DNA from 2 places in the Microbacterium sp. NPDC086615 genome. Region 2 is predicted to be linked to the other one. Evidence: predicted binding sites of a transcription regulator. Region 2 holds the regulator's gene; the other holds the start of a gene.
The links. The regulator HrcA, encoded in region 2, represses chaperone genes, less so after heat shock. The targets are predictions, from matches to a motif close to TTNGCACTCGNNNNNNNCGAGTGCNAA.

Region 1 (14,217 bases), on a different contig from region 2:
GTCGACACCGGCGACGTCGAGATCCGCCCACCGAGCGTCCCGGGCACCGCGTGGGTCGTGCAGGAGGTCCACCGGAGCTTTCCGACCGAGGTGGATGCCGTGGCGATCGACGGCACGACCATGCAGGTCGTCGATCGCGTCGACTTCGCGGACTTCCCGCTGCTCGCGAAGCTCTCGCGGTGGGGCATCGATCTGCACATGGGCACGATGTTCGGTCTGGTGAACCAACTCGCCCTGTTCGCCCTCGCGGCCGCGATCACGACCCTCGTCGTGCTCGGATACGCGATGTGGTGGAAGCGTCGGCCGACGCGCGGATTCGCCGCCGCTCCCGCGCGGGGCGCTCTTCGTGGGGCTCCCTGGTGGGGCGTCGGGGCTGTTCTCGTCGGCGCCGTGCTCATCGGACTGGTGCTTCCGCTGGTCGGCTACCCGCTCGCCGCCTTCGTGGTGCTTGACGTGCTGCTCGGGTGGCGCGCGCGGCGGGCGGGGCTCCGGCCATCCGACGGGTGACCACGCCCGCCTCGGAGCCCGCCTCGGACCCCGCCGGTCAGGCGTCGTCGGGATCCGGGAGGTTCTGGGCGATGCGGCTCGAGGCAGCGGAGTCGCGGCCCACGCCGGGCTGATACTTCGCGATCGGATCGTCGCCGTCGACGTGCGGCTCCGGATCCGTGCCGTTCACGGGCTCCTCGGCCGTCGTGTCCTCATGGTGGCGCGAGGTCGAGCCGCTGTCACCGCGGGCGTCGTCGGTGCCGCGCTCCATACCGCCGTCGGCCGCGCGCGTTCCGACCCCGGGCAGGTCGTTCTGGCTCGACACGTTCTGCACGCGCGCGTCGTCGTCGGGGTCGATCTCGGTCGCGGCGACCGCGCCGCTGTCGGCTCCGGCGCCGCCCGCGGGTACGTCGGCGGCGAGACCGTCGGAGTCGGCGACGGTGTCATCGTGATCGGCACCGGGGAGATTCTCGGGGGTGGGGGTGCTCATGGTCGATCCTTCCGTGGGGCGTGCGGCCACGTTAGGTGCGGGGTCCGACATCGGCGCCGGGGTTGACGTGCATCGCCAGAGTGCTGGCATCCCCGGCCCCGATGTCGGGAGCGCTGGCTAGGCTCGAGAACAGCGTCGAAAGGACACCCCATGCAGCAGCGCCCCCTCTCCCGCACCGGCCGCGAGGTCTCGGCGATCGGTCTCGGCACCTGGCAACTCGGTGCCGACTGGGGAGACGTCAGCGAAGACGATGCGCGGGCCGTGCTGGCGGCCTCGGCCGAGGCCGGCGTCACGCTCTTCGACACCGCCGACGTCTACGGCGACGGCCGGTCCGAGCAGATCATCGGGAGTTTCCTGAAGAGCCGGGATGCCGACGACATCACCGTCGCCACCAAGATGGGTCGCCGCGAAGACCAGGTGCCCGAGAACTACGTGATGGAGATTTTCCGCGGCTGGCTCGACCGTTCGCGCCGCCTGCTCGACACCGAGACCCTCGACCTCGTGCAGCTCCACTGCCCGCCGTCGGCGGTGATCGACGACGACGCCACGTGGGAGGCCCTCGACCAGCTCGTGTCCGAAGGGGTTATCGCGGCGTACGGCGCCTCGGTCGAGACGATGGACCAGGCGTTGTCGGCCCTGACCCGCCCGAACCTCACCAACCTGCAGATCATCTTCAACCCGTTCCGTCTCAAGCCCCTCGACGAGGTGCTGCCGCTCGCGGCCGAGAAGAACGTCGCCGTGTTCGCGCGCGTGCCGCTGGCGAGTGGGCTGCTGTCGGGCAAGTATTCGCGATCCACGACCTTCGCCGAGAACGACCACCGCTCGTACAACCGCAACGGTGAGGCGTTCGACAAGGGCGAGACGTTCTCGGGTGTCCCGTTCGACGAGGGCGTTGCCGCGGCCGACGAGCTCAAGGCATCCCTCCCCGAAGGCGTGACGCTGCCCGCGGCGACGCTCGCGTGGATCGCGTCGCGCGAGGGTGTCACGTCGGTGATCCCGGGCGCACGCTCGGTGTCGCAGGCTACGGCGAACGCGCAGGCCGCCCAGCTGCTCGAGGGCGGCTTCGACCTCGACTCGTTCGACGCCCTCGTCCGCGACGTGTATGACCGCCGACTGCGCGCCGAGATCCACCCGCAGTGGTGACCCGCGCATGACGAAAGCCGGGCCCGCTCGTGAAGGCGGGCCCGGCTTGTCGTTCAGGGGACGCGTCAGCTGACGTCGCCGCGCCAGGCGCCGGACTCGGCACCGCGCGACTCGATGTACTCCTTGAAGTTCTCGAGGTCCTTCTTCACCGAGTGGTCGTCGGCGCCGAAGACCGCGCCGAGCTTCTCGAGCACGCCCGTCGGCGCCCAGTCGATCTGAACCGTGACACGCGTCTCGTCGTCCGACAGGCGGTGGAAGGTCACGACGCCGGCGTGGTTCTCGTCTCCGCCGATGCTGTTCCACGCGACCCGCTCGTCGGGGTGCTGCTCGGTGATCTCGGCGTCGAACTCGCGCTCGGCCCCGGCGATCTTCACCTTCCAGTGCGTGAGGGTGTCGCTCTTCTGCGTGATGGACTCCACGAAGCTCATGAAGTGCGGGAACTCCTCGAACTGCGTCCACTGGTTGTACGCGACGCGGACGGGAACGTTGACGTCGATGGTTTCGATGACCTGTGCCATGGTGTCCTCTTTCGTGTGGTTGCCGGGGCTGTTCCAGTCTTCGGCCGTCGTGGCCGACGTGCCCCCGGGGTTGAGGGATCGGCACGGATGACCTATACGCGCGGGCGCCGTGGCGACAGTGCGCGGGCGCCGCGGCGGCGGAGGCGTTCGGGCGCGGCGGCGGAGGCGTTCGGGCGCGGCCGCGATGGCGTGGGGGCCGCGTCATAAACGCGATTCGCGCGCAGAAACGCGAGCAGAGCGCGTTTATGGTCGCGGATCGCGTTTATGCGTGCGCCTCGGGCGCCGGGTCGGCACGCCTGGGTGTCGCGCGTGCGTGCGGCGCGCGTGTCGTTTCGGCGCTGCGCGGTCGCGCGTGCGAACGCCCCGACGCGCCGGGGCGGAACCGCCGGGAGCCCCGCGTCAGGCACGCCCCCGCAGGATCAGGTGCCAGTACACCCAGGGCAGCACCCGGCGGTCGGCGATCCAGGACAGGTAACGCTCCCGGTACAGCGAGCGCCAGAACGGGATCGTCGGCTGCAGCCGGCCCCACCGGTCGAACTCCGCGAACACGACCGTGCCGCGCGACACCGTGAACGGCACCACGCTGTACCCGTTGTACTTCTGGGTGGGCGCGCGTCCCTCCAGAACGGCGCGCAGGTTCTTCACGAGCGCCTTGGCCTGCTGGCGGATCGCTCCTCCCGAGCGCCGGGTGGCGACCGCCGCCGCGTCGCCGACGGCCCAGATCTCGGGATGCCGCGAGTGCTGCAGCGTCTCGGGATCGACGTCGACGAACCCGTGCGGATCATCGGATGCCGCGAGTCCACTGCCCGCGATCCACTCGGGCGCCCGCTGAGGAGGCACGGCGTGCAGCACGTCGTACTCCAGCGTCTCCTCCGCGTCGCCGCGGCCGATCGTGAGCGTGCGGGTCTCGGCATCCACGGATCGAAGGTCACGGCTGTAGCGCACCTCGATGCCGTACTCGTCGAGTTTGCGCCGCAGCTCGCGATCGATCGCCGGGATGCCGAAGGGCACGGGGTCGGGACACACGAAGACGACGCGGATGTCGTCGCGGACGCCGATCGCGCGCCACCAGTCGCACGCAAGGTACATGGGCTTCTGCGCGGCCGCGCCGCACGAGGCCGGCTCGGGCGGTTGCGTGAACACCACGGTCCCCGACCGGAGATCGCGCAGGACCGCGGAGGCCTTCGCGGCCAGCGCGTAGTCGTAGTTCGAGATGCCGGAGTCGGCGGCCATCGCCTCGGGCAGGCCGGGGACCTGTTCCCACGCCATGCGCATCCCGGCGCAGACCACGAGCTGGTCGTAATCGACTCGCCCGCCCGAGACGAGGTGGACTCGCCGGGTGTCGGCATCCACCGTGAAGACCTCGTCGCGCAGCCACCGCACCCCCGGAGGGATGACGTCGGCCTGGGGCCGCGCGGCCTCCGAGGCGCGGGCAGCCCCGCCGGCGATGTGCGACTGCAGGGGAGCGAAGACGTGGAGCGTCCGCGGTTCGATGACCGTGATGTCGGCCAGACCGGCGCGGTGCAGGCGCCCGGCGACCGACAGTCCGGCGTTGCCGCCGCCGACCACGACTATGCGGGGATTCGTCATGCCCTCACGCAACGTCATGTCGTGGACCCGCGCCAGCGCCTTGACAGCCGTGGTGGGTGACGCGCTTACGCGAAGGTGGCGGCGGGGAGGCTGTCGTCCGCGGGTTCCGGCACGACGTACAGACCGGTGGGGGAGTTCGCCGTCGACATCAGCGCTTCGAGCCACGCGCGGTTCACCGCCGGCGGACGTCCGCCGTTGAACTTGAACACGAGGTTCGCTCGGGGGTGGAGCCACACCGCGGTGCGCCCGCCGCCCGTGCTGATGTCGTCCTTCCACACGAAGTAGAACGGCTCACCCCGCCGCAGCTTGTTGCCGATCACGACCTGGAGGTGCGCCAGGAGGCGGTCCTCGAACTCGTTGCGAACGCCGCTCTCGTAGATGAACTTGCCCACGTATCCCTCTCCGCGGGCCATCCCGCTGCTGTGTCCGTGTCATCGAAGCCGCTCGCGAGCTCCACGAGGCCCGGCGCGCGCCGAAGGACGGCCGCTTTGCGTACGAGTTCCCGCACTTTCGCGTCGTCGGGTGGGCCGGCCTAGGTAGTTTTCCCCGTAGTCCTCGTCCTGCCCGTGGCGCTGTCAAGGGGCGGGGCGGTGCGCGTCGCCCGCGATGGGATGAAGGGGTTCAAACGAAAGGACCTCTCATGAGCGACGCCTCGATCGACCCGTCCACCCCCGACGTCCCCGTCACCGACTCCGACGGCGGTCTCTCGGGTGCCCAGCCCCTGCGCGACGGCGACACCTCCATCGAGCCCGACCCCGCGCTCGACCCCGCGCAGGCCGAGTGGGATGCCACGACGGCCGTCGATGCCGGTGTCGACCCCGAGGACATCAACCCCGCGACGGCCACCGGTGCCGACCCGGCCGAGATCCCCGCGGACGACAGCGACATCCCGCTCGAGGACATCCACCCGGAGTCGACCGGAACCGACTCGCAGGGTGAAGACCCCGGCATCGTCGAGCTCGGTGAGGAAGGCCAGGGCGACCTCGCTCCCGAAGACCTCTGACGAGCCCGCTTCGCCCCCGGTTCCTGCGGCGGGGCGGCGCGGGGCGAAACTCCTGAGTTTCTTTTGGGTCCGTGGGGAGGAGCCCCCGTACCCGGCCGCTGTGCCGCGTTTCTCAGGAGTTTCGCTCGCGCCGGGGGCGGGCCGCGGCGTCGGTCATCCGGAGACGCAGCGTCCGCAACGGTGTCGCCGCCAGCCGGAGGCGTGCGCCGGCGTAAGGCATGCCGCCGCGGAGCCGGAGTCCGACGGCCGCCCAGCTGCAGAGGCCGCGCTCGATGGCCCAGACCGGCACCCACAGCGCCGCGGACCGTGGGTAGACGGCCTCACCGCCCGCGCGACGGCGGCCGAGTTCCCCGAACCCGATCACCGCGAGGGTGAGGAAGGCCAGGATGCCGCGCCGCCGACGCAGGCGCCACACGACGGGGATGATCGCCAGCTCGGCCATGAGCCGCACCGGCTGGGCATGACTGTCGTACGCCTGGCGGACGCGCTGCGACCAGAACCGGCGCGCGGACGGAGGTCGTCGGGGCACGAAAAGGTCGCGCCGCGCGCGTACTCGCCCTCCGCCTGCGCGCACGGTGCGCTCCATCTCGCAGTTCTCGAACAGGGCGTCGGGGTCGTATCCGCGGGGCAGGGCGGACCGGCGGAGCCCATACGTCCCGGGGTAGTCGGCTCCGAGGGCGCGGTTCACCAGCGACCGCGCCGTGTCCCAACGGGCGTGCCAGGGGCACGGGACGAAGACGTTCTGCGGCTTGACCAGGTCGGCATCCTGAAGCTCCGTCACGAGGGCCGCGAGGGTGTCGGGCGTGTGGCGCACGTCGTCATCGGCGAGGACGACGATCTCGTGGCGCGCGAGGGCAAGACCACTCAGCACGCCGCGCACCTTGCCGTTCGCCCCGCTCTCGACGGCGGGCGGCACGTGGCGCACGTGCCCTCCCCACGCGCGGGCGTGCGCGCGGAAGAACGCCGGCGCGGAACCGTCGACCACGGTCACGTCGATCCACCGCGACAGGTCGCGCAGATAGGCGGTCAGCTCGTCGAGGTCGCGGTCGTCGTGCCACCGCAGCGGCAGCACGTACTCGGCGTCGACGCGCACGGCTCAGTCGTCGGTGCGGAACCCGGATGCCTTGTGGGTGCCGTCGCAGTAGGGCTTGATCGTCGACAGGCCGCAGCGGCAGAGCGCCACCGTGCGCCGGGTTCGGGCGACGGGCTCGCCCTCGCTCGTGCGGATCTCGGCGTCCCCGCGGACGAGGAGCGGACCGTCGGGGTAGGCGGTGATGGTGACGGGGTCGTCGCTCATCGTGCATCCTCTTCACGCAACGACGATTCGCCCCGCGACCAGGCGTCGAGCATGTGCCGGCCCACCCGCGCATCGACCTCGAGGCACACCGCCGCGCCGAACAGGATGTCGGCGAGCAGGTCGGGGCGGTCTTCGGCGAGGGCGCCGGCCAGGTCGTGTCCGGCGATCTGTTCGTGCACCGCATCCGCTTCGACGTGCTCGTCGAAGTACTCGCAGACGTCGTCGTCGAACCCGAGCCGACGTAGCCCCTCGGCGTAGAGACGGTTGGGGATGGACGAGGTCATCTCGAACGCGGCGAGATGCCCGACGATCGCGCCCAGCAGGCGCCGATTGAGGCCGAACATCGACATGGCGTTGTGCGATGCGAGGGTCACGGCTGGCACCTCGTCGATGTACGCTCCGTACTCGGCATCCAGGCCTGCGGCGCGGACCGCGCGGGCGAAGAGGGTCGCGTGCACGCGGTCCGGGCGGCCGCCGCCGTACTCGTCGGACTGGATCTCGACGAGCGCCGCCTTCGGGCGCCCGGTCAACCGCGGGATCGCCCACGAATGCGGGTCCGCTTCCCGGAGCGTGTAGATCGTGCGCTGGACGAGGAACTCGCGCGCCTGGTCGAGGGTCGCCTTCCGAGCGAGGTGGCGCGACAGGCTCGGGCCGGTGTCGGCGCCGGTCATCGTGAAGAGCGCGCGGGCCACGGCATCCGCTGTCGCCGCCGGAAGCGCGGGAACCTCGACGCTTCGCCGCAGCGAGAGATCGAAAGCCGTCTCGATCACGCGGCGCGTGGCGATGAGGCTCGGGTTCCACTCCAGGTCGTCGCGGAAGGCGGGGATGGATCCGTACGACGACGCGTACAGCGCGAACAGGGCCAGCTGCAGATCCTCGTCGCGTTCGATGTCGACGGATGCCGCGACGGCGGCGTCGGCGAGAGCCGTGTGGGCCGTGACGGCACCGTGGACGAGGTGGTCGAGCACGGCGGCGCTGACCGGGCCGCGCGGACGGAAGGGCAGGGCGGGCGCGACGGCGCGATCGTCCGGGGGGCTCAGGGGGGAGGGGATGGTGACAGACACCTCGGCACTCTGCGGCGGTCAGCGCGCTGCGCCGAGGGCCTTGACACCGAGCGCGGGCACGACCGGCCGTGCCCTCCGCGCACGCGGCGTTCGCCCCGCGCGCACGGCGGGGCGCGCCCGTCGCCTACCTTCACGGTTGCGCCCATGCACCGCGCGCAGACGGCGAGGGGGCCGGCCCCGGAAGGCCGGCCCCCTCGTGGTGCGACTCACTGCTCGATGAGCTGCGGGGTGCTCTCGTGCGCTTCGATGACGCCGTCGTGGTCGTCGGTCGAGACGGCGATGCGGCGCGGCTTCGCCTTCTCGCTGACCGGGATCGTGACGCTGAGCACGCCGTTGCGGTACGACGCGCTGATGTTGTCGGTGTCGATGCCCTGGCCGAGGTTGAGCTGCCGCACGAACGAGGCCGTCTCGCGCTCGCGGGTGATCCACTTCACGCCTTCGCCCGAGGAGAGCGTGCGTTCGGCGCGGATCGTGAGCAGCTGACCGTCGACGTCGATGTCGACCGATCCCGGGTCGACGCCCGGGAGGTCGGCGGCGAGGACGTAGTGGTCACCATCGCGGTAGAGGTCCATCGGCATCCGTCGCGGTCCGCCGCCGCGGCGAGCGTCGAGAAGGGTCGACGCGAGGCGGTCGAGGTCGCGGAAGGGGTCGTAGGTGGCCATGTCGATACTCCTTTTCGATCTGTCCGTTGAAGTTGAGTCGTGTTCGCTCAACTGCGACCAGATTAGCACTCTCGGGGTGAGAGTGCCAAGACCTCGGGTGCGCGATTGTCACGCACTCCGTGGCCGACGACAACCCCCGTGCCGAACCCGTCGAGCGACCCGTTTCGTAGCCCCCAACGCGCCACCCCGGTCGACCGACCGACCATCCCCCCACGGCGCGGTGAGGAGAGACGATGTACTTCCACCGGCAAGAGCTCCAGCACTCCGCGACCCCCGAGAAGCCCGACGCGGTCTACGCCCGCAAGCTCCAGGAGGTGCTGGGCGGGCAGTACGGCGAGATCTCGGTCGCGATGCAGTACCAGTTCCAGGCGTGGAACATGCACATGCCCGGCAAGTACCGCGACCTCGTGTTCGGCATCGGCGCCGAGGAGATGGGCCACGTCGAGATGCTCGCGATCATGATCGCCCAGCTGCTCGAGAAGGCCCCGCTCGGCATCACCGAGGAGGCCGTGCAGAACGATCCCACGGTCGCCGCGGTCATCGGCGGCACCGACATCCAGCACGGGATCGTCGCCGGTGCCGGTGCGCGCCCGGTCGATTCGAACGGCAACCCGTGGCAGGGCAGCTTCATCACCGCGAGCGGCAACCTCCTCGCCGACTTCACCGCCAACGCGAACGCCGAGATGCAGGGGCGCGTGCAGGTCGCGCGGCTCTACCACCAGACCGATGACCACGGCGTGAAGGACCTGCTCGCGTTCCTGCTCGCACGCGACACCATGCACCAGAACCAGTGGGCAGCGGCCGCCGCCGAACTGCAGGCCGAGGGGCTCGAGAAGCTCCCGGTGCCGAGCAACTTCCCCCTCGACAAGGAGGATCGCGACGTGTCGTACCAGTACATCAATTTCAGCGACGGGAAGCAGGCCGGAGACGGTACCTGGGCCTCGGGCCCGACCCCCGACGGCAAGGGCGAGTTCACCTACCTGCCGGAGCCGCCCGCGGGCGTGCCGATGCCCCCGCCCACCAAGCCCGACGTGCGCTTCTACGGCACCACCGAGCTGCCGAACACGGTCGAGAAGCTCGTCGGTCGCGCCCAGGACGCGCTGCACAAGGAATGAGCGGGACGGATGCCGCGGCGCCGGGGCCCTCGACGGTCTCGGCGCCGCGGAGCGGAGCGAGCTTCCCCGCGATGCGCGCGGCCAAGGTTCCCCGGGCGATCGTCGCGGGACCCTACGGGCACCCGTTCCACCCCGTGGCGGTGACCATCCCCATCGGGGCGTGGTCGTCGAGCCTGGTGTTCGATCTGCTCGGGCTCGCCGCCGACGACCCTCGGGCTTTCGCGACGGGCTCGCGCTGGCTCATCGGGATCGGTCTCGGGGGAGCGGGCGTCGCGTCGGTGCTCGGGCTGCTCGACCTGTCGCGGATCCCTCCCGGGACCCCCGCTCGCCGGACCGCGCTCGCGCACCTGGTGCTCAACGTCACCGCCATGGTGCTGTTCTCGCTCGGTCTGCTCGTGCGTCTGCTCGACCTCGGACGCGTGCCGGTCGTCGCCTTCGCTCTGAGCGCGGTGGCCTCTCTCGGTCTCGGCGTCTCCGGCTGGCTCGGCGGCAAGCTCGCCTACCGCTGGGGCGTCCGCGTCGCCGACGAGAACACGCAGCGTGAGGGCTTCGAATCCGCCTGAGGGTCGCGTCGTCTCGGTTTCGGAACCCGGATGCCATGGCATCCGGGTTCCGTCGTTCCCCCGTCGCGGTCGTGCCGGGACGTGTGCCGTCGGGCGGAGTTCGTCGGCGACACGCCGGGTGGGGGTGTGGGGTGGCGGCGTGTCGGGGAGGGGCTCCGCACGACGGTACGCGGGGACGGGTGGCCGGGGAGGCCTGTGGCCGTGTCGCGGCTGTGCCGGACGTGTGCCGTCGCGCGGAGTTCGTGAGCGGCACGCCGGGGGAGCGGTCTCGGGATCGGCGTGTCGGGCGAGAACTCCGCGCGACGGCACGGGTGGCCGGGAGACCTCGTGGATGACGAAAGTGGCAGGACGTGTACCGTCGCGCGGACCTCGGCGGCGACACGCCGGCGCCGCGGGCTCGGGACCGGCGCGCCGCGCCCCGACTCCGCGCGACGGCACGGCGCGCCGGGTGAAAACTCCGCACGACGGCACGCCGCGCCGACCGCCCTCGCCGCACGATAGCGTCGACGAATGACGGATGCCGCGGCGAAGCCGCACCTCGTGCGGGCCCTCTGGGGCGCGACCCATCCCGGTCCCACGCTCGTGGTCACCGTCCTCTCCCTCGCGCTCGGGATCGCGGCGGGCGTCGAGCCGGCGCGGCTCGCGCTGCTCGTGGTGGCCGTCTTCGCGGGTCAGGTCTCGGTGGGGCTCTCCAACGACGCGATCGACGGGGCGCGTGACGCGGCCGTCGGCCGCACCGACAAGCCCATCGCCGGGGGAGCGGTCACCCCGGAGCGTGCGCTCGCGGTGGCCGTGGCATCCGCGATCCTCGCCGTGGGACTCTCGGTGCCGCTGGGCCCGGGGCTCGTCGCGGCGCACGCCATCGCGCTCGGCTCGGCCTGGGCCTACAACGCCGGGCTGAAGTCGACGCCGTTCTCGATCGCGCCCTTCGTGCTGAGCTTCGGGCTCTTCCCCTCGTTCGCGACGCTGTCGACCGTCCCTCCGGCGCTCGCGGCGCCCTGGGCGTCCGTCGCCGGGGCGGCGCTCGGAGCAGCCGTCCACCTCACCAACGTCGTGCGCGACCTCGACGACGACCGCCGCACCGGGGTGCGGGGACTCCCGCACCGTCTCGGGGCGCGCGCCTCGGTGGTCCTGGCCGCGTGCGGGATCCTCGCCGGCGCGATCGCGGTGCTTCGGGGCACGGATGCCACGGCCCTGGGCCTCGTCTTCTTCGTGGCGGTGGCGGCGGTCGCGGTCGCCGCGGTGGTCATGGTGTTCGTGCGATCGCCGGGGCGGGCGGTGTTCCAGCTGACGATGCTGGCGGCGCTGCTGCTCGCCGCGCAGCTCGTCGTGGCGTGACGCGCGCGGGCCGCTGGGCAACGGCCCGGTGGCTTCGACGGGCTCAGCCACCTGTGTTGCGGGGGTGGGGGCGGGGTCCGGTGGCTTCGACGGGCTCAGCCACCTGTGCTGGGGCGGTGGTGCGCGGCTCAGCCACCGGCAGTGAAGCGGTCGGGGCGGGGCACCGACGGACTGAGCCGCCGCGGCGCCCCGCCCCGGACCGCGGACTACTGCGGGCGCACCCGGAGGTGCGTCACGCCGCCGTCGACCTCGAGGGCCGTGCCCGTGGTCGACCCCGACAGCGGGCTCGCGAGGTACAGGATCGCCCCGGCGACCTCGTCGGGCGTGACCATGCGGCCCGTCGCCTGGCGGGCATCGAGGGCGGCCCGCTCGGCGACCGGGTCGGGGAAGTTCTGCAGCATCCGCTCCACGAACGGGGTCGAGACCGTACCCGGGCTGACGCAGTTGACCCGCACGCCCTCGCGCACATGGTCGGTCGCCATCGCGTAGGTGAGCGAGAGGATCGCTCCCTTCGAGGCGTTGTAGACGGCGCGCTGGGGGAGGCCGTTGAGCGCCCCGATCGAGCACACGTTGACGATCGACGCGCGCTCCGAGCGCTTGAGGTACGGGAGTGCTGCGGCGCTCGCGCGGGCGGTCCCGCGCACGTTGATGTTCAGCACGCGGTCCCAGTCGGCCTCGGTCGCCTCCTCGACGGTTCCCACGCAGCTCACACCCGCGCTGTTCACCAGCACGTCGACGCCGCCGAACCGGTTCGCGACGGCGGCCAGGGCGGCATCCACGGAATCCCGGTCGGTCACGTCCGCCCCGAATCCCGTCAGGCCCTCGTCGAGATGGTCGGTGACCAGATCGAGCACCGCCACCCGGGCACCCCGCGCGGCGAAGGCGTGCGCCGTCGCCAGGCCGATGCCCGAGGCTCCCCCGGTCACGACGACGGACAGACCGTCGAACTCGTCGGCGCTCATGCCTGCACCATCGTCTGACGTGCGCGGCCGAGACCGTCGATCTCGAGTTCCACCACGTCGCCGGCCCGAAGATAGGGCATGTCCGGGAGCCCCATGGCCACGCCCGCGGGGGTCCCCGTGTTCACCAGGTCGCCCGGGCGCAGCACCATGAACTGCGACAGGTACCAGACGACGTACGCGACGGAGAAGATCTGCGCGGACGTCGAGCCGTTCTGGCGGACGACCCCGTTCACCGAGAGGCGCAGGCCGAGAGCCTGCGGGTCTTCGATGTCGGATGCCGGCACCAGGTCGGGTCCGAGGGGGTTGAACGTCTCGCAGCTCTTGCCCTTATCCCACTGGCCGCCGCGCTCGAGCTGGAACTCGCGCTCGGAGACGTCGTGCGAGACGACGTATCCCGCCACGTGGGCGAGCGCCTCGTCGGGGGAGGACAGGTACCGCGCGGTCGAGCCGATCACGACCCCGAGCTCGACCTCCCAGTCCGTCTTCGTCGATCCGCGCGGAATGAGCACGTCGTCGAAGGGGCCGACGATGGTCGAGGGGTCTTTCATGAAGACGACCGGCTCGGCGGGCACCGCGGCACCTGTCTCGGCCGCGTGGTCGTGGTAGTTCAGCCCGATGCACACGATCTTGCCCGGGGCGGCGATCGGCGCTCCGACACGGAGGGCGTCGGCATCGGCGAGCGGTGTCAGCTCGCCGCGTGCGGCCGCGGCACGCGCGCGGGCCAGACCGTCGGCGGCGAGGAACGCCCCGTCGATGTCGGCGGTCAGCGGCCGCAGGTCGTACACGGCACCGTCGTGGCGCAGGACGGGGATCTCGGCGCCGGGGTCACCGAGTCGAGCGAAGGTCATGGGTTCTCCTTGGGGTGGATGGTTCAGCGGGTGACGGGGTCGGCGGATGCCGCGCCGTCGAGCTCGGATCGTCGGATGCCGCCCTGCCAGTCGCCGGGATGCAGGCAGGCGTACGCGCCGGCCAGCGATGCCGTGCGCAGGCGGGTCGCGGCGTCGCCGCCGAGGAGGCGCTCGGACAGGTATCCGGCGGCGAACGCGTCACCGGCGCCGACGGTGTCGACGGGGGTGATCGGGACGGCGGCCACGCGATGGAGGTCGCCGTCGACGACCGCGACGGCCCCGTCGCCGCCGAGGGTGACGACGGCCTCGGCGGGACCGGCCGCGGCCAGCGCGCGGGCGAGGTCTTCCGGAGCCGTGTGCGCGTGCAGCATCCGGGCTTCGTCGTCGCTCGCGAAGACGATGTCGGCGCGGGCGATCACGTGCGCGTACGCGGCGACGGCCTCGGCGTGGGCCCAGAGACGGCTGCGGTGGTTCACGGCGAACGACACCAGGGCGCCGGCTGCGCGAGCACGGTCGACCGCGACGACCACGGCGTCGCGCGCCGACTCCGACAGGGCGAGCGTGACACCGGTCACGTGCAGGATGTCGCCGGCGGAGAGGGGAAGCCCGTCGAGGTCGGCGGCCTCGAGACGGCTCCCCGCGCTGCCGCGGCGGTAGTAGTCGACGGTCGTGGCCCCCGCGCGCGGCGTCGACTTGAGCATGAGACCGGTGGGCGCGCCGGTGTCGACCAGGGCTCGGACCTCGACGCCCTCCGAACGCAGGTCTCCCACCACGCGACGCCCCAGAGCGTCATCGCCGACGCGGCCGAGCCACGTCACGGGGATCCCGAGGCGGGCGAGTCCGATCGCGGTGTTCCCCTCGGCCCCGCCGGTCGCGACGTGCGCCTGCGACTGGTGCTCCCAGCCCCCGACACCGGCACCGAGGACGAGCCCCATGCTCTCGCCGAGCGTGACGACGCGGCTCATCGGGCGGACCGTGCGTCGTCGCGGATGCGGGCGCAGTCGGCGGCTGCCGCCGCGATCGCGTCGAAATCGCCGCGCGCGATCGCGTCGCGCGGAACCATCCAGCTGCCGCTCGCCGCGAGCACCCACGGACGACGGAGGTAGTCGCCGAGACTGTCGGGCGAGACGCCGCCGCT
Region 2 (14,217 bases):
GCGACGTGGGCCGGTGCAGGATGGGCGACCTCGACGCCGGATCTGGCCGGGCTCATGGTCTCGATGGCGGTGGTCGCTGCCCTGTGCGCGGCGGCGTTCCTGAGGGTTCGGCATCCCGCCCTCGGTATCGCCGCGGTGGCGCTCGCGTGCGCGGCCGCGACCGGTGGCAGCGTCACGGCTGCGGCCCCGGCCCGTGCGCAGATCGCCGCCCTGCAGGTCGAAGGGGGTCGTCAGCTCGATGTCGAACTGACCGTCGTCGGACACGTGGCCGGGGCGAGCGACGGCGGCGCGTGGTTCGACGCGGTCGCCTCTCGCGTCACGGCGGGAACCGTCACGGTGACCGGTGCCATCCCGACCCGTGTCGGCGTGGATACGGGCGGTCGCGCCGAGGTCGCGGCATCCGGTCTTGGCAGCGTGATCCGCTTCACCGGACGAGCGGTCCCGCCGAGACCAGGGGAGAGGGCGATTCTCGTCCTCCGCGCGCAGGAGATCGTCGAAGCGCCTGCACCCGAGGGTATCTGGGCGTGGTTCGAAGCGCTGCGTGACGGCCTCGTCGCCTCGACCCGCGGACTCCCGCAGCCCGGGGCGGGTCTCGTGCCGGGACTCGCGGTGGGCGACACGTCGAGCCTCGATCCCGCGACGGATGCGGCCATGACCGCCTCCTCCCTCTCTCACCTCACGGCCGTCTCCGGTGCGAACTGCGCGCTCGTCGTGGGCGCCGCGTTCGTCCTCCTTGCAGCGGTGGGCGCCCCGCGCGCACTCCGCGTCGTCGGGGCGTCGGTTGTTCTGATCGGCTTCGTCGTGCTGGTGACACCCGAGCCGAGCGTGGTTCGCGCGGCGACCATGGCGGCAATCGCGCTGCTGGCCCTCGTCCTCGGCCGCCCCGCTGCGGGAGTGGCGGTGCTCTCCGCCGCGGTGACGGTGCTGATGATCGCCGATCCGTGGCTGTCCACCTCCCTCGGCTTCGCTCTGTCCGCTGCGGCCACCGCGGCCCTGCTCGTCCTCGCCCGCCCGATAGCGCGCGGTTTGGAGCGATGGATGCCGCGCGCCCTCGCCCTCGCGTTGGCCGTGCCGACGGCCGCTCAACTCGCCTGCGGACCGCTCATCGTCCTGATCGATCCCCACGTGCCGTTGCTGGGAATCGTGGCCAACCTCGTGGCAGACCCGGCGGCGGCACCGGCGACCATCGCGGGCGTCCTCGCCTGCATCGCTCCCTTTCCCTGGCTGCGCGACGGGCTTTCCGCTCTCGCCTGGATCCCCGCGGCCTGGATCGCGGCGGTGGCACACACCACGAGCGGTATCGGGGCGCAGAACCTGCCGTGGCCCGACGGCGCGTTCGGCGCGGCGCTGCTGACGGTCGTCAGCGCGTCGATGGCCGTCGCGCTCATCCGACCGACCCGGCTTCGACGAGCGACCGCCGTGGCGACCGCGGTCATCGCCGTCACCGTCGGTCTGATTGCGGGTCACACCACCCTGCGAACGGTCGCCGGGCCGCTCACGGTCCCGACGACGTGGGATGTGGCCATGTGCGATGTCGGACAGGGCGATGCGACGCTGTGGCGCTCAGGCAATGCCGTGGCGCTCGTCGACACCGGACCCGAACCGGAACCGCTCGCGCAATGCCTCCGAACCTTCGGTGTCGACCACCTCGACCTCGTCGTGCTCACGCACTTCGATCTCGACCACATCGGCGGATCCGCGGCCGTCGTCGGACGAGCCACACTCGTCGTCCACGGGCCCGTCGACGTCCCCGAGGATCAGCGGCTGCTCGACCGGTTCGCCGCGGCGGGCGCACAGCTGCAGCAGGCGACGACCGGGACGACGGGAAGGGTGGGGGAGACCCGCTGGCAGGCCCTCGGCCCGGCGCCGCGCGACGAGCCCGGCAACGGTGCCAGCGTCGCGCTCGACGTCGTCGGTGCGGACTTCCCCCGCACGGTGCTTCTCGGCGACCTGGGCAAAGACGCGCAGGCCGCCCTGCTCCGGCGGGTCGAGGTGCCGAGGGTCGATGTGGTGAAGGTGTCGCACCACGGCAGCGCCGACCAGGATCCGGAGCTCTACCGGCGCCTGCATCCTCTCGTCGGACTGATCGGCGTCGGAGCGGACAACCGGTACGGGCACCCCACCGCCACACTCCTGTCGACGATGACCGCGCTCGGCGTCGTGGTCGGGCGAACGGATACCGACGGAGACCTCGCGGTCAGCATGACTGACGGGCAGCTGACGCTGTGGCGTGCATGGCCGCCGGGGTAGCCAAGTGCTCGCTTCTCCGGCACGGAGGCCGGCGCGTCACCGCGTCGAAGCGCTCGAAGCCACCGTTGAGGCGGGGAGGTCAGACATGAGCCAGGTCCGACGAGTGAACACCTGGGCTTTAACTCGGCGGGACGGCGGCAAGAGCGTTGGCTCCCATTCTCCAGTCACCGTCCGTTCGGTAGCCGAACCGTTCGCAGAAGTGCTTGAAGCGTGTGCGCACATCTCGGCGGCGCCGGTCGAAGATCCAAGGAAGAAGCGGGTCGATACGACGGAGGCTCACGCCGTCTAGGGGGCCTTCCCCTCGCTTCCACTCATCAGACACACACAACCCGTGACGAGAGAAACGCGTGATTGCGCGAGCCTGCCACGACCATCGGGGCGCCTCCAGCCGGATCTCTGCGCCCGGGGACGCTGGCTCCGCATGCCAGGTGTACACGTCCGTGAGGCGAACCCGGACAAGAGGCACGCCAACGGCCGCGGCGAGCAACGACCGGTGGTTGCCGTTATCACCCACCGTCCCTACCCAGCCACCAGGTCGGTGCCACAGCGACCAATCCGCAGCTTCCAGTTCGCCCTCGGCTTCCGACCTCGACCACGTTCTCAGGTAATCAGCCGACTCCGGAATCGAGTGGTGGTAAGGGAAGTCTGGGTGCGTAGTGACAACATGGTCGTTCCGTAACCACGCCATGGCGCCGACCGAGATTCGGGACGACCCCGCCCATTTGAAGGAGGGAGAGACCTGGGGACGTCGCTGCGCGCAAACGCGGTCAAGCCGAAGACGAGCCTGGGCGAACGTCAATGCGGCATGCCTCTGCCACCAGTGATTCCATATCGCTCGTGCCGCAAGCGCCAGAGCAGAGCCGTCATCAAGGATGAACCCGCGGGTATCCAGCGCTTGTGCGACGGGATTGCGTGTTCCTGTCATGTGGCCTCTTTCAATTCGACGGGCGCCGCGGCTATACAAGCGGCCCCATTCTCCGCACACGAGGACGTCAGGTTCCGCGAGGCCTGCACACTAGCAAGCATCCTCGCGCGTCATCCCGCACCCCCAGAAGTCATCCCGACCGCAATGTCGGACCCGGTCGGTAGGCTGGAGGGGTGACCCCGGCTCCCCGACGCTCCGCTCCGGCGAAGGCCAAAACGGCCATCCCGCAGGTGTCGTGGCGTACGCCGCAGCCCGCGCCGATCGTTCTCGTCTCGGGGCCCGAAGAGGTCTGCGCGGAGCGCGCGACCGCGGGCATCCGGGAGTTCCTGAAGAGCGAAGACCCCAGCCTCGAGGTCACCGACGTACGCGCCGACGATTACGCTGCGGGAACGCTGTTGGCCGTCACCTCGCCATCCCTGTTCGGCGAGCCGCGTCTCGTCCGCGTCGGGGGCGTCGAGAAGTGCAGCGACACCTTCCTCAGCGAGGCCGTGTCGTACCTCGCTCAGCCGCAGGACGGCGCGACGGTCGTGCTCCGCCACACGGGGGCGAGCGTGCGCGGCAAGAAGCTGCTCGACGCGATTCGCGCGGGACAGGGGAGCGGCATCGAGATCGCGTGCCCCGCGATCAAGCGCGACTCCGATCGCTTCGACTTCGCCGTGGGCGAGTTCAAGGCCGCGGGCAAGCGCATCGCACCCGTCGCCCTGCGGGCACTCGTCTCGGCCTTCGCCGACGACCTCACCGAGCTCGCGGCCGCGTGCCAGCAGCTCATCGCCGACGTCCCGGGCGACATCGACGAACGCACCGTCGAGCGTTACTACGGCGGCCGCGTCGAGACCTCCGCGTTCACCGTCGCCGACACCGCGATCGCGGGGCAGTACGGCCCCGCCCTCCTCGCGCTGCGCCACGCTCTGGCATCCGGAGCCGATCCCGTCCCCCTTGTCGCCGCGGTCGCGATGAAGCTCCGCACCATGGCGCGTGTGGCCGGTACGCGCGAACCGTCGTCGCAGCTCGCCCAGCGTCTCGGTATGAAGGACTGGCAGATCGACCGCGCCCGCCGCGACCTCGTGGGCTGGACCGCCGCGAGCCTCGGCCGTGCAATCCACGCGACCGCGCGCGCCGACGCCGAGGTGAAGGGGGCGTCTCGCGACGCGGTGTTCGCGCTGGAGCGCATGATCACGATCATTGCAACGCGCGCGCCCTACGGCGACTGACCGACGCCGCGTCCTGCCTCCGCGGCCGGAGGCTCCGCGCGCACGGCCGCGCCACGAAAACAGGGGATGCCACCGAAACAGGCCGCTGCGGCCCACAACCTCCTGTTCTCGTCGCATCACCTGTTCTCGTCGCACCTCTTCCCGTGTGGCATCCCACCCCGGAAACGACAAAGCCCGCCCCGCGGATGCGGGACGGGCTGTCGAGGTACGGCGGCTCAGAGAGCGGCGACCGACTTCGCGATGGCCGACTTGCGGTTCGCGGCCTGGTTCGAGTGGATGACACCCTTGCTCACGGCCTTGTCGAGCTTCTTGGTCGCGGTGGCGAGCGCCTTCTCGGCGGCTTCCTTGTCACCGGCCAGGACGGCCTCGCGGGTGCGACGCACGTGCGTCTTCAGCTCGCTCTTGACGGCCTTGTTGCGCTCGCGCGCCTTCTCGTTGGTCTTGTTGCGCTTGATCTGCGACTTGATGTTCGCCACGTCGACGGTCTTTCGTTTGAGTGAGTGTTGGAAGTGCCGGGCGAGCGGTAGAGGGACGCTGCACCGGCGGTCGTGGAGGTCGGGAAAAACCCCACACGCAAGCCAAGCGCCAAGCTTATCAGGTCGACGCCTCGATCGTGGTGAGCGCCACCTCCAGCAGCGCGTTGAACACCCGCGGCCTCATCGCCGTCACGAGGTGCGTGGTCCGCGGCACCACGATCAGCTCCGCGTGCGGGGCGAGCGACACGAACAGCCTCTCGTTCACGCGCAGCTGATCCCACTGCCCGTTGATGAACCACAGCGGAACCCGGATCCGACGAACGGATGCCAACAGGTCGAGCACCGACAGAGACGCCAGGGCCGTGTCCTGCGCGTCGAACGCGTACCCGCCCGCGCCGAAGTCCGGCCGGGTCTCGGGCGGCAGCGTCCGATCGAGCACGCGGTTGGTGAGACCGAGACCCCGGTCCGGGAGGCTGTCGAACCGTCGCGCGAGGAAGCGGTACGCCGCGAGCCCCACACCGCGGGGGATCGAGGTGCAGGATGCCGCGATGAACGCCGCGACCGGCGGAGGGTCCTCCCGCCCGACGTACTCGATGGAGAGCAGCCCTCCCATCGAATGCCCGACGAGCAGCACGGGGCCGCGGGTCGCGGCATCCCGAACCGCCCGATCGATCGTGGCGAACGCCTCGTCGAGGGTGAACTCCTCGCCCCGCCGGGCGCCGTGCCCCGGCAAGTCGACGGCCGCCACGGGGTTGCCGCGATTCTCGAGGTATTCGACCTGCGCCCGCCACATCGTCGCCGACGTGCGGATGCCGTGCACGAGCACGACCTGGACCGTCATGGCATCCACTGTAAAAGCGACCGCGGACGGTGATGTCGGCGCACCCCCGTAGAATTGACGGAACATGTCACCGCGCGCCCTGAAGCCCCTCGAGCCGTCTGCCACCCCGCCGGAGCAGATCCGCAACTTCTGCATCATCGCTCACATCGACCACGGCAAGTCGACGTTGGCCGACCGCATGCTGCAGATCACCGGCGTCGTCGCCGACCGCGACATGCGCGCGCAGTACCTCGACCGCATGGACATCGAGCGCGAGCGCGGCATCACGATCAAGTCGCAAGCGGTCCGGATGCCGTGGGCCCTTCGACAGGCTCAGGGACCCGAGCAGACGTTCGCCCTGAACATGATCGACACGCCCGGGCACGTCGACTTCACCTACGAGGTCAGTCGCTCGCTCGCCGCGTGCGAGGGCGCGATCCTGCTCGTCGACGCGGCGCAGGGCATCGAGGCCCAGACGCTCGCCAACCTCTACCTCGCGCTCGAGAACGATCTGACGATCATCCCGGTGCTGAACAAGATCGATCTCCCGGCGGCCGACCCCGACAAGTACGCGGCCGAGCTGGCCGGACTCATCGGCGGCAAGCCCGAAGACGTGCTGCGCGTGAGCGGCAAGACCGGCATGGGCGTCGAGGACCTCCTCGACCTCATCGTCGAGAAGATCCCGGCACCGGTCGGCAAGGCCGACGCACCCGCTCGCGCGATGATCTTCGACTCCGTCTACGACGCGTACCGCGGCGTCGTCACCTACGTCCGCATGGTCGACGGTGCCCTGTCGCCGCGCGAGCGCATCCAGATGATGTCGACCACGGCGACACACGAACTCCTCGAGATCGGTGTCTCGAGCCCCGAGCCGATCCCGACCAAGGGTCTCGGGGTGGGCGAGGTGGGCTACCTCATCACGGGTGTGAAGGACGTCCGCCAGTCGAAGGTCGGCGACACGATCACCAACCAGCGCAAGCCCGCGACCGAAGCCCTGGCCGGCTACACCGACCCGAAGCCCATGGTGTTCTCGGGCATCTACCCGATCGACGGCAGTGACTACGCGGAGCTGCGCGAAGCGCTCGACAAGCTGAAACTCTCGGACGCCTCGCTGCAGTACGAGCCCGAGACCTCGGTCGCCCTCGGCTTCGGGTTCCGCTGCGGCTTCCTCGGCCTGCTCCACCTCGAGATCATCACCGAGCGCCTCTCGCGCGAGTTCGGTCTCGACCTCATCACCACGGCTCCCTCGGTCACGTACGAGGTGACCACCGACACCGGCGACACGGTCTCCGTCACGAACCCCAGCGAGTACCCCGACGGTCGCGTGGCCTCGGTGTCGGAGCCGATCGTCAAGGTCGGCATCCTGCTCCCGAAGGACTACGTCGGCACGGTCATGGAGCTCTGCCAGTCGCGCCGCGGAACCCTGCTCGGTATGGAGTACCTCAGCGAAGACCGCGTCGAGCTGCGCTACCACATGCCCCTCGGCGAGATCGTGTTCGACTTCTTCGATCACCTCAAGTCCCGCACGCAGGGCTACGCGAGCCTCGACTACGAACCGGCCGGTCAGCAGACCGCCGACCTCGTGAAGGTCGACATCCTGCTCCAGGGCGAGAAGGTCGACGCGTTCAGCTCGATCGTCCACCGCGAGAAGGCCTACGCGTACGGCACTCTCATGGCCGAGCGCCTGCGCAAGCTCATCCCGCGCCAGCAGTTCGAGGTGCCCATCCAGGCCGCGATCGGCGCGCGCATCATCGCGCGCGAGACGATCCGCGCCATCCGTAAAGACGTCCTCGCCAAGTGCTACGGCGGTGACATCACCCGAAAGCGCAAGCTCCTCGAAAAGCAGAAAGAGGGCAAGAAGCGCATGAAGATGGTGGGCCGGGTCGAGGTGCCGCAGGAGGCGTTCATCGCCGCCCTGTCGGGAGACGTCGAGGCCAAGAAGTAGAACGGGAGGCATCATGCGTCGGCAGAACTTCACCGATGACACGGTCGACTACGCCGCCGTCGGCGCCACCCAGGCGCACGACCTGATGCAGTACCCGCCGGAGCACTCGGTCCCCGCCGAAGACGCGTGGCGGATCGGCAGCGGCGAGGAGCGCTTCGCCGCGGCCAGCGAACTGCTGCTGTCGTGGGCTCCGCTGCGTTCGGGCGATCTGAGCATCAGCGATGTGCGTCCGGCATCCGGAGGCGGATACTCCGGCGTGGGGTTCGACGCCGACGGGGCACCCATCGCTCCGAGCAGCCTCGAGCCCGAGCAGCGCTTCGCCGCCGACGGCACGCCGTTCGTCAGCCCCGGTACGGGAGTACGCCTGCACGGCAAGGTCGACGGGCACCGCGCCGACGCCGAGCTGCGCGTCATCTCGGTCTTCGAAGAGCCCCGGCGCGTCGGCTTCATCCTCGGCACCGTCGGGCACTCGAACGTGAGCGGCGAGGAGCTTTTCATCGTCGAGTGGCGCGACAACGACGAGGTGTGGTTTGTGGTCCGCGCGTTCGACCGGCCGACCGTGCCCTCGTACCGTCTGTTCACGAGCCGCCTCCGCCGCCGTCGGCGGGCGCTCTTCACGCAGTACCTGCGCGCGATCTCTCCGCTGTACACGTCCTGATGGGCGGACCCCTTCCCCTCGGAGACCCCGCTCCCGCCGATGGGCGATTGCCCGACGACCTGACGATCGATCCGACGACGGACTTCGGCGTCTACCTGCACGTGCCGTTCTGCCGCGTTCGCTGCGGATACTGCGACTTCAACACCTACACCGCGAGCGAGCTCCGCGGAGCGCGGCAAGACGACTTCGCCGACACACTCGCGGCCGAGGTGCGCCTGGCGGGCAGGGTGATGGATGCCGCGGGCCCCCGCCGCATGGCATCCACGGTGTTCTTCGGGGGAGGCACGCCGACCCTGCTGCCGCCCGGCGACCTCGCGCGGATGCTCGACGCGGTACGCACGGAGTTCGGCATCACCGACGGCGCCGAGATCACCGTGGAGGCCAACCCCGACACGGTCGACGATGCCGTGATGGAGACGCTGGCGGCCGCCGGAGTGACCCGCGTGTCGGTCGGAATGCAGTCGGCTCGACCGCACGTCCTGGCGGCTCTTGACCGGACGCACAACCCCGCGAATGTCGCGACCGCAGTCGCGTCCGCCCGCCGAGCCGGCCTCGATGTCTCGCTCGACCTCATCTACGGCGCACCGGGGGAGTCTCTCGACGATTGGCGCGCATCGCTCGAAGCGGCCTCGGTCCTCGAGCCCGACCACATCTCGGCCTACGCCCTCATCGTCGAAGACGGCACGAAGCTCGCGCGACAGATCCGCTCGGGCGCGGTCGCCATGCCGGATGACGACCTGCAGGCCGACATGTACGAGCTCGCCGACGAGGTGCTCGCCGCCGCCGGGTACGACTGGTACGAGGTGTCGAACTGGTCGCGGGGCGTCGCCCACCGTTCGCGGCACAATCTCGCGTACTGGCGGGGGACCGACTGGTGGGGCTTCGGCCCCGGTGCCCACAGCCACGTCGCGGGACTCCGCTGGTGGAACGTCAAGCACCCGGCCGCGTACGCGCAGCGTCTGGCCGCCGACGAGTCGCCCGCCGCTGCGCGAGAGCGGCCCGACGAAACGGCTCGGCGTCTCGAATCTGTGCTGCTGCGCAGCCGGATCCGCGAGGGTCTGGCGGTGTCGGAGCTGCACGGCGAGGGCCGCAAGGCCGTGGCCTCCCTCATCGCCGACGGTCTCGTCGAGGGTCCGGATGCCGTGCGCGGGCGCATCGTCCTCACCCGGCGCGGGCGCCTCCTCGCGGATGCCGTCGTACGGGCCCTCACCGCCTGACGCTGCCCGCAGTCGGGCCGAGTCCACGGCATCCGCGAGCCCCCGGCGACGACGCGCGCCGATCCCGTAGAATTGGCACTCACGACTTCGGAGTGCCAAACGGGAGGAGCAGCTCATGGTGTCGGAACGCGGCCTTCAGGTGCTCCGCGCGATCGTGCAGGACTACGTCGACACACGCGAGCCGGTCGGCAGCAAGGCCATCGTCGATCGTCACGCGTTCGGGGTGTCGGCCGCGACCATCCGCAACGACATGGCGCTGCTCGAAGACGAAGAGCTCATCGTCGCGCCGCACACCTCCTCGGGCCGCGTCCCCACGGACAAGGGGTATCGGGTCTTCGTCGACCACCTCGCCGAGCTGCGCCCGCTCTCGAGTGCCCAGCGCAGCGCGATCACCTCGTTCCTCGACCAGGCGGGCGACCTCGACGACCTGCTCGCGCGGACGGTGCGCGCACTGACGCAGTTGACCGGTCAGGTCGCGATCGTGCAGTACCCGTCGTTCGCGCGGGCGAACGTCACTCACGTCGAGCTCGTCGCGCTCGGCGGGCCGCGCGTGCTCGTCATCCTCGTCACCGACACCGGGCGCGTCTCGCAGCGGATCGCGCTCGTCCCGGCCGAACCCGCCGAGCCCGAGATCGTGCAGCTGCGCGCGCGGGTGGGTGCCGTGCTGGTCGGGCGGAGCGTCGCCGACAGCGTCCAGCGAGTGGCCGACGCCCTCGCCGACGGACCGCGCCCGGGCGTCGCCATCGACGCGATCGCCGACGCGGTACTGCGCGTGGTGGGCGAAGAGCTCGAGGAGTTCCGCCAGGATCGCCTCGTGATGGCGGGAGCGGCGACCCTCGCCAAGCGCGAGCAGGACTTCCGTGGCAGCATCTACCCGCTGCTCGAGGCCATCGAGGAGCAGGTGACGCTCCTGCGCCTCATGAGCGAGATGGTCGCGGACGACAAGGGCCTCTCGGCCAGCATCGGCCGCGAGAACGAGCCGTTCGGTCTCATCGAGGCGTCCGTCCTCGCGAGCCGGTACGACGGCTCCGCCGGCGGCGCGCGGGTGGGTCTGCTCGGCCCCACCCGCATGGACTACTCCTCCAACCTCGCGGCGGTCCGCGCCGTCGCGCACTATCTGACCCGGATGCTCGAAGACGACGACAGTTCCCGCTGACGACGAGCGCGACGAACCCCCCGCGACGAGCACCCCACCGAGAACGATCCCGCGCAAGCGGGCAGGAAGGCGACTGTGGCTGACCACTACGAGGTCCTGGGCGTCGAGCGCGACGCCAGCCCCGAAGACATCAAGAAGGCGTACCGACGCCTGGCGCGCCAACTGCACCCCGACGTGAACCCCGGAGAAGACGCGTCCGAGCGCTTCAAGCTCGTCACGCACGCTTACGACGTGCTCAGCGACCCCGAGCAGCGCCGTCGCTACGACATGGGCGGCGACCAGAACCCCTTCGGCGGCGGGGGAGCGGGCGGCTTCGGCGGTTTCAGCGACATCTTCGAGACCTTCTTCGGCGGAGCTCAGGGCGGCGGGGGCCGCGGGCCGAGGCCCCGTTCACGGCGTGAGCGCGGTCAGGACGCGCTCGTGCGCGTGACCCTCAGCCTCGGCGATGTCGTGTTCGGCGTGCATCGCGACCTCGAGGTCGACACCGCCGTGCTGTGCGAGACGTGCCAGGGCGCGTGCACGGCTCCGGGCACGAGCGAGGTCACGTGCGACATCTGCCACGGCTCGGGCCACGTGCAGCGCACGGTCCGCAGCCTCCTCGGCAATGTCGTCACCAGCCAGCCCTGCAACGTCTGCCAGGGTCACGGCACGACCATTCCCTACCCGTGCAACACCTGCCAGGGCCAGGGACGCGTTCGCGCGCGCCGCACCGTCTCCGTCGACATCCCCGCCGGCGTCGAATCGGGTCTGCGTCTGCAGCTCCCGGGCTCGGGCGAGGTGGGTCCCGCCGGCGGCCCCAACGGCGACCTGTACATCGAGGTCACCGTCGAGGCGCACGAGGCCTTCAGCCGCGAGGGTGACGACCTGCTCGCCACGCTTGAGGTCTCGATGCCGGACGCCATCCTCGGCACGACCACGACGATCGAGTCGCTCGACGGGACCGTCGACCTCGAAGTGCGTCCCGGCGTCCAGTCGGGCGACGTGCTGACGATCAAGAACCGCGGCATCACCCCGCTGCGCGGAAGCCAGCGCGGCGACCTCAAGGTGGGCGTGCAGGTGGTCACCCCGACGCGCCTCGATCACAAGGAGCGCGCCCTCATCGAGGAGTTCGCGAAGCGGACGAGGGCCCCGAAGCCCCGCCTGGCCGAGCACCAGCAGGGCATGTTCGCGAAGTTCCGCGATCGTTTCCGGCACTGACCGTGGCTCTGCATTTCGTCACCGACGAGGCGGCATCCGCTCAGCTCGGTGACATCGTCGAACTCACCGGCTCTGAGGCGCACCACGCGGCCGCGGTGCGTCGGGTGCGCGTCGACGAAGCCGTGACGCTGGGGGATGGGCGGGGGACGTGGCTCTCGGGCCTCGTGACCGGGGCGTCGCCGAAGCAGGTCGACGTCCGGGTCACCGGCCGCGACGAGGTGCCCGCGCCGAGTCCGCGCTTCGTCCTCGTCCAGGCGCTCGCCAAGGGCGACCGCGACGAGCTCGCGGTCCAGGCGGCCACCGAACTCGGCGTCGACGCCATCGTGCCCTGGCAGGCCTCTCGGAGCGTGTCGCGCTGGGATGCCAAGGCCGAAAAGGGCCTCGCCCGCTGGCGGACCATTGTGCGTGAGGCCGCGAAGCAGGCGCATCGCGCCTGGATCCCCGAGGTCGAGGGCGTGGCGCGCACAGCGGATCTCGTCCGGCTCGCCGCGACGTCGCAGGTGCTGGTGCTCGAGCCGTCGGCATCCGCTCGCCTCACCGCCGCCGCGACGGAGGCGTCGGACGGTCGCGACGTCGTGCTCGTGGTCGGCCCCGAGGGCGGGATTGCCCCCGAGGAGCTCTCGGCGCTCGCGGACGCCGGCGCACGGCTCGTGCGGCTCGGCGACACGGTCTTGCGCACCTCCACCGCGGGGGCCGCGGCGATCTCGGTGCTCTCGGCGGCGCACGGTCGCTGGTGAGCGGGGCGCGTCCCTGGTTTGGGGCGCGTTCTTCCGTTTGGGGCGCGGTAGTTCACGCCCCAAACGGTGAAATGCGCCCCAAACGCCGGAAGCCGGTCGCGCGCCGTGGGGAGGTGGGATCGGTCCGCCCCGGTGTCGGAGGCCGTCGATAGACTGGATGCCATGAGCGAACCCTCCGTTTTCACGCGCATCCTGCAGGGCGAGATCCCGGCCGAGATCGTGGCCGAGACGGAGAACGTCTTCGCGATCCGCGATATCGCTCCGCAGGCGCCGGTGCATCTGCTCGTCATCCCGAAGACCGCCGAATACCGGAACGTGGTCGAGCTCGCGGCGGGCGACCCCGACCTCCTGAGCGAAGTCATCGGGCTGGCCAACACGGTGGCCGCCGAGCACGCCGACGGAGATTTCCGTCTCATCTTCAACACCGGCGAGGGTGCCGGTCAGACCGTCTTCCATGTGCACGCCCACGTCCTCGCGGGCGGCCTGAACGAAAAGAGCCTGGGTGGCTGATTCCCCCGAAGAACACGTCGTCGACCGCATCGAGGTCGATGGCGTCGCCATGGTGCAACTCCTCGGCCCGCAGGATCGTCTCCTGCGCGTGGTCGAGAAAGAGCACCCCGACGTCGACGTGCACGTGCGCGGCAACGAGGTCACGCTGTCCGGGGCTCCGGGCGCCGTGCGCGCGGCGCGCGGCCTCGTCGACGAGCTGCTCGCGATGACGCGCTCCGGCCAGGGGCTCGACCCGGCCGACGTGTCGAGTTCGAACCGCATGCTGCGCTCCGACGGCGGTCCCCGTCCGTCCGAGGTGATGGGCGAGGCGATCCTGTCGTCGCGCGGCAAGGTCATCCGCCCGAAGACCGCCGGGCAGAAGGCCTACGTCGACGCGATCGAAGAGAACACCATCGTGTTCGGCATCGGTCCCGCCGGGACGGGCAAGACCTACCTCGCGATGGCGAAGGCCGTGCAGGCGCTGCAGCGCAAAGAGGTCAGCCGCATCATCCTCACCCGCCCGGCCGTCGAGGCGGGGGAGCGTCTGGGCTTTCTGCCGGGGACGCTGACCGACAAGATCGACCCCTATCTCCGGCCGCTCTACGACGCACTCAACGAGATGATGGACCCCGACATCGTCCCCAAGCTCATGGCGACGGGCACCATAGAGGTCGCGCCGCTGGCGTACATGCGCGGGCGCACCCTGAACGACTCGTTCGTGGTGCTCGACGAGGCGCAGAACACCACGCCCGAGCAGATGAAGATGTTCCTCACGCGTCTCGGCTTCGGCACGCGCATGGTCGTCACGGGTGACATCACCCAGATCGACCTCCCGCAGGGGGCCTCGGGTCTGCGCCTGGTGACGCGGGTGCTGAGCAACATCGACGACATCCACTTCGCTTACCTGACGAGCGACGACGTCGTGCGTCACACGCTCGTGGGTCGCATCGTCGACGCGTACAGCGAGTACGACGAGAAGAGGCTGGTCGCGCGACGCGAGCGCGACGAGGCCACCGAGTTCGCCAACCGTGCGGAGCGACGCGGCCCCCGGGCCGCGGGTCCCCGCGATCACCTCCCGAGACGAAACCGTTCATGACGATCGAGATCAACAACGAATCCGGCTACGACATCGACGA

Region 1: the regulator HrcA is predicted to act here: its motif matches at 8,316-8,342, upstream of AB0O24_RS12300 (Hsp20/alpha crystallin family protein).

What each region holds. Positions count from the first base shown of each region.
Region 1 covers NZ_JBFBJJ010000011.1:52,467-66,683, forward strand. The annotation lists gene AB0O24_RS12250 (PepSY domain-containing protein) at 1-507, shown strand, start outside; gene AB0O24_RS12255 (hypothetical protein) at 545-976, opposite strand; gene AB0O24_RS12260 (aldo/keto reductase) at 1,127-2,119, shown strand; gene AB0O24_RS12265 (SRPBCC family protein) at 2,185-2,637, opposite strand; gene AB0O24_RS12270 (FAD-dependent oxidoreductase) at 3,037-4,227, opposite strand; gene AB0O24_RS12275 (ATP-dependent DNA ligase) at 4,293-4,619, opposite strand; gene AB0O24_RS12280 (sugar ABC transporter ATPase) at 4,868-5,230, shown strand; gene AB0O24_RS12285 (glycosyltransferase family 2 protein) at 5,343-6,323, opposite strand; gene AB0O24_RS12290 (CDGSH iron-sulfur domain-containing protein) at 6,327-6,527, opposite strand; gene AB0O24_RS12295 (iron-containing redox enzyme family protein) at 6,524-7,495, opposite strand; gene AB0O24_RS12300 (Hsp20/alpha crystallin family protein) at 7,798-8,253, opposite strand; gene AB0O24_RS12305 (manganese catalase family protein) at 8,487-9,368, shown strand; gene AB0O24_RS12310 (DUF2231 domain-containing protein) at 9,365-9,931, shown strand; gene AB0O24_RS12315 (UbiA family prenyltransferase) at 10,442-11,269, shown strand; gene AB0O24_RS12320 (SDR family oxidoreductase) at 11,476-12,231, opposite strand; gene AB0O24_RS12325 (fumarylacetoacetate hydrolase family protein) at 12,228-13,079, opposite strand; gene AB0O24_RS12330 (sugar kinase) at 13,103-14,044, opposite strand; gene eda (bifunctional 4-hydroxy-2-oxoglutarate aldolase/2-dehydro-3-deoxy-phosphogluconate aldolase) at 14,041-14,217, opposite strand, start outside.
Region 2 covers NZ_JBFBJJ010000009.1:101,437-115,653, reverse strand. The annotation lists gene AB0O24_RS10860 (ComEC/Rec2 family competence protein) at 1-2,250, shown strand, start outside; gene holA (DNA polymerase III subunit delta) at 3,349-4,386, shown strand; gene rpsT (30S ribosomal protein S20) at 4,602-4,862, opposite strand; gene AB0O24_RS10845 (alpha/beta hydrolase) at 4,981-5,703, opposite strand; gene lepA (translation elongation factor 4) at 5,768-7,627, shown strand; gene AB0O24_RS10835 (DUF1990 family protein) at 7,641-8,285, shown strand; gene hemW (radical SAM family heme chaperone HemW) at 8,285-9,502, shown strand; gene hrcA (heat-inducible transcriptional repressor HrcA) at 9,618-10,658, shown strand; gene dnaJ (molecular chaperone DnaJ) at 10,734-11,855, shown strand; gene AB0O24_RS10815 (16S rRNA (uracil(1498)-N(3))-methyltransferase) at 11,858-12,592, shown strand; gene AB0O24_RS10810 (HIT domain-containing protein) at 12,755-13,102, shown strand; gene AB0O24_RS10805 (PhoH family protein) at 13,152-14,177, shown strand; gene ybeY (rRNA maturation RNase YbeY) at 14,174-14,217, shown strand, end outside.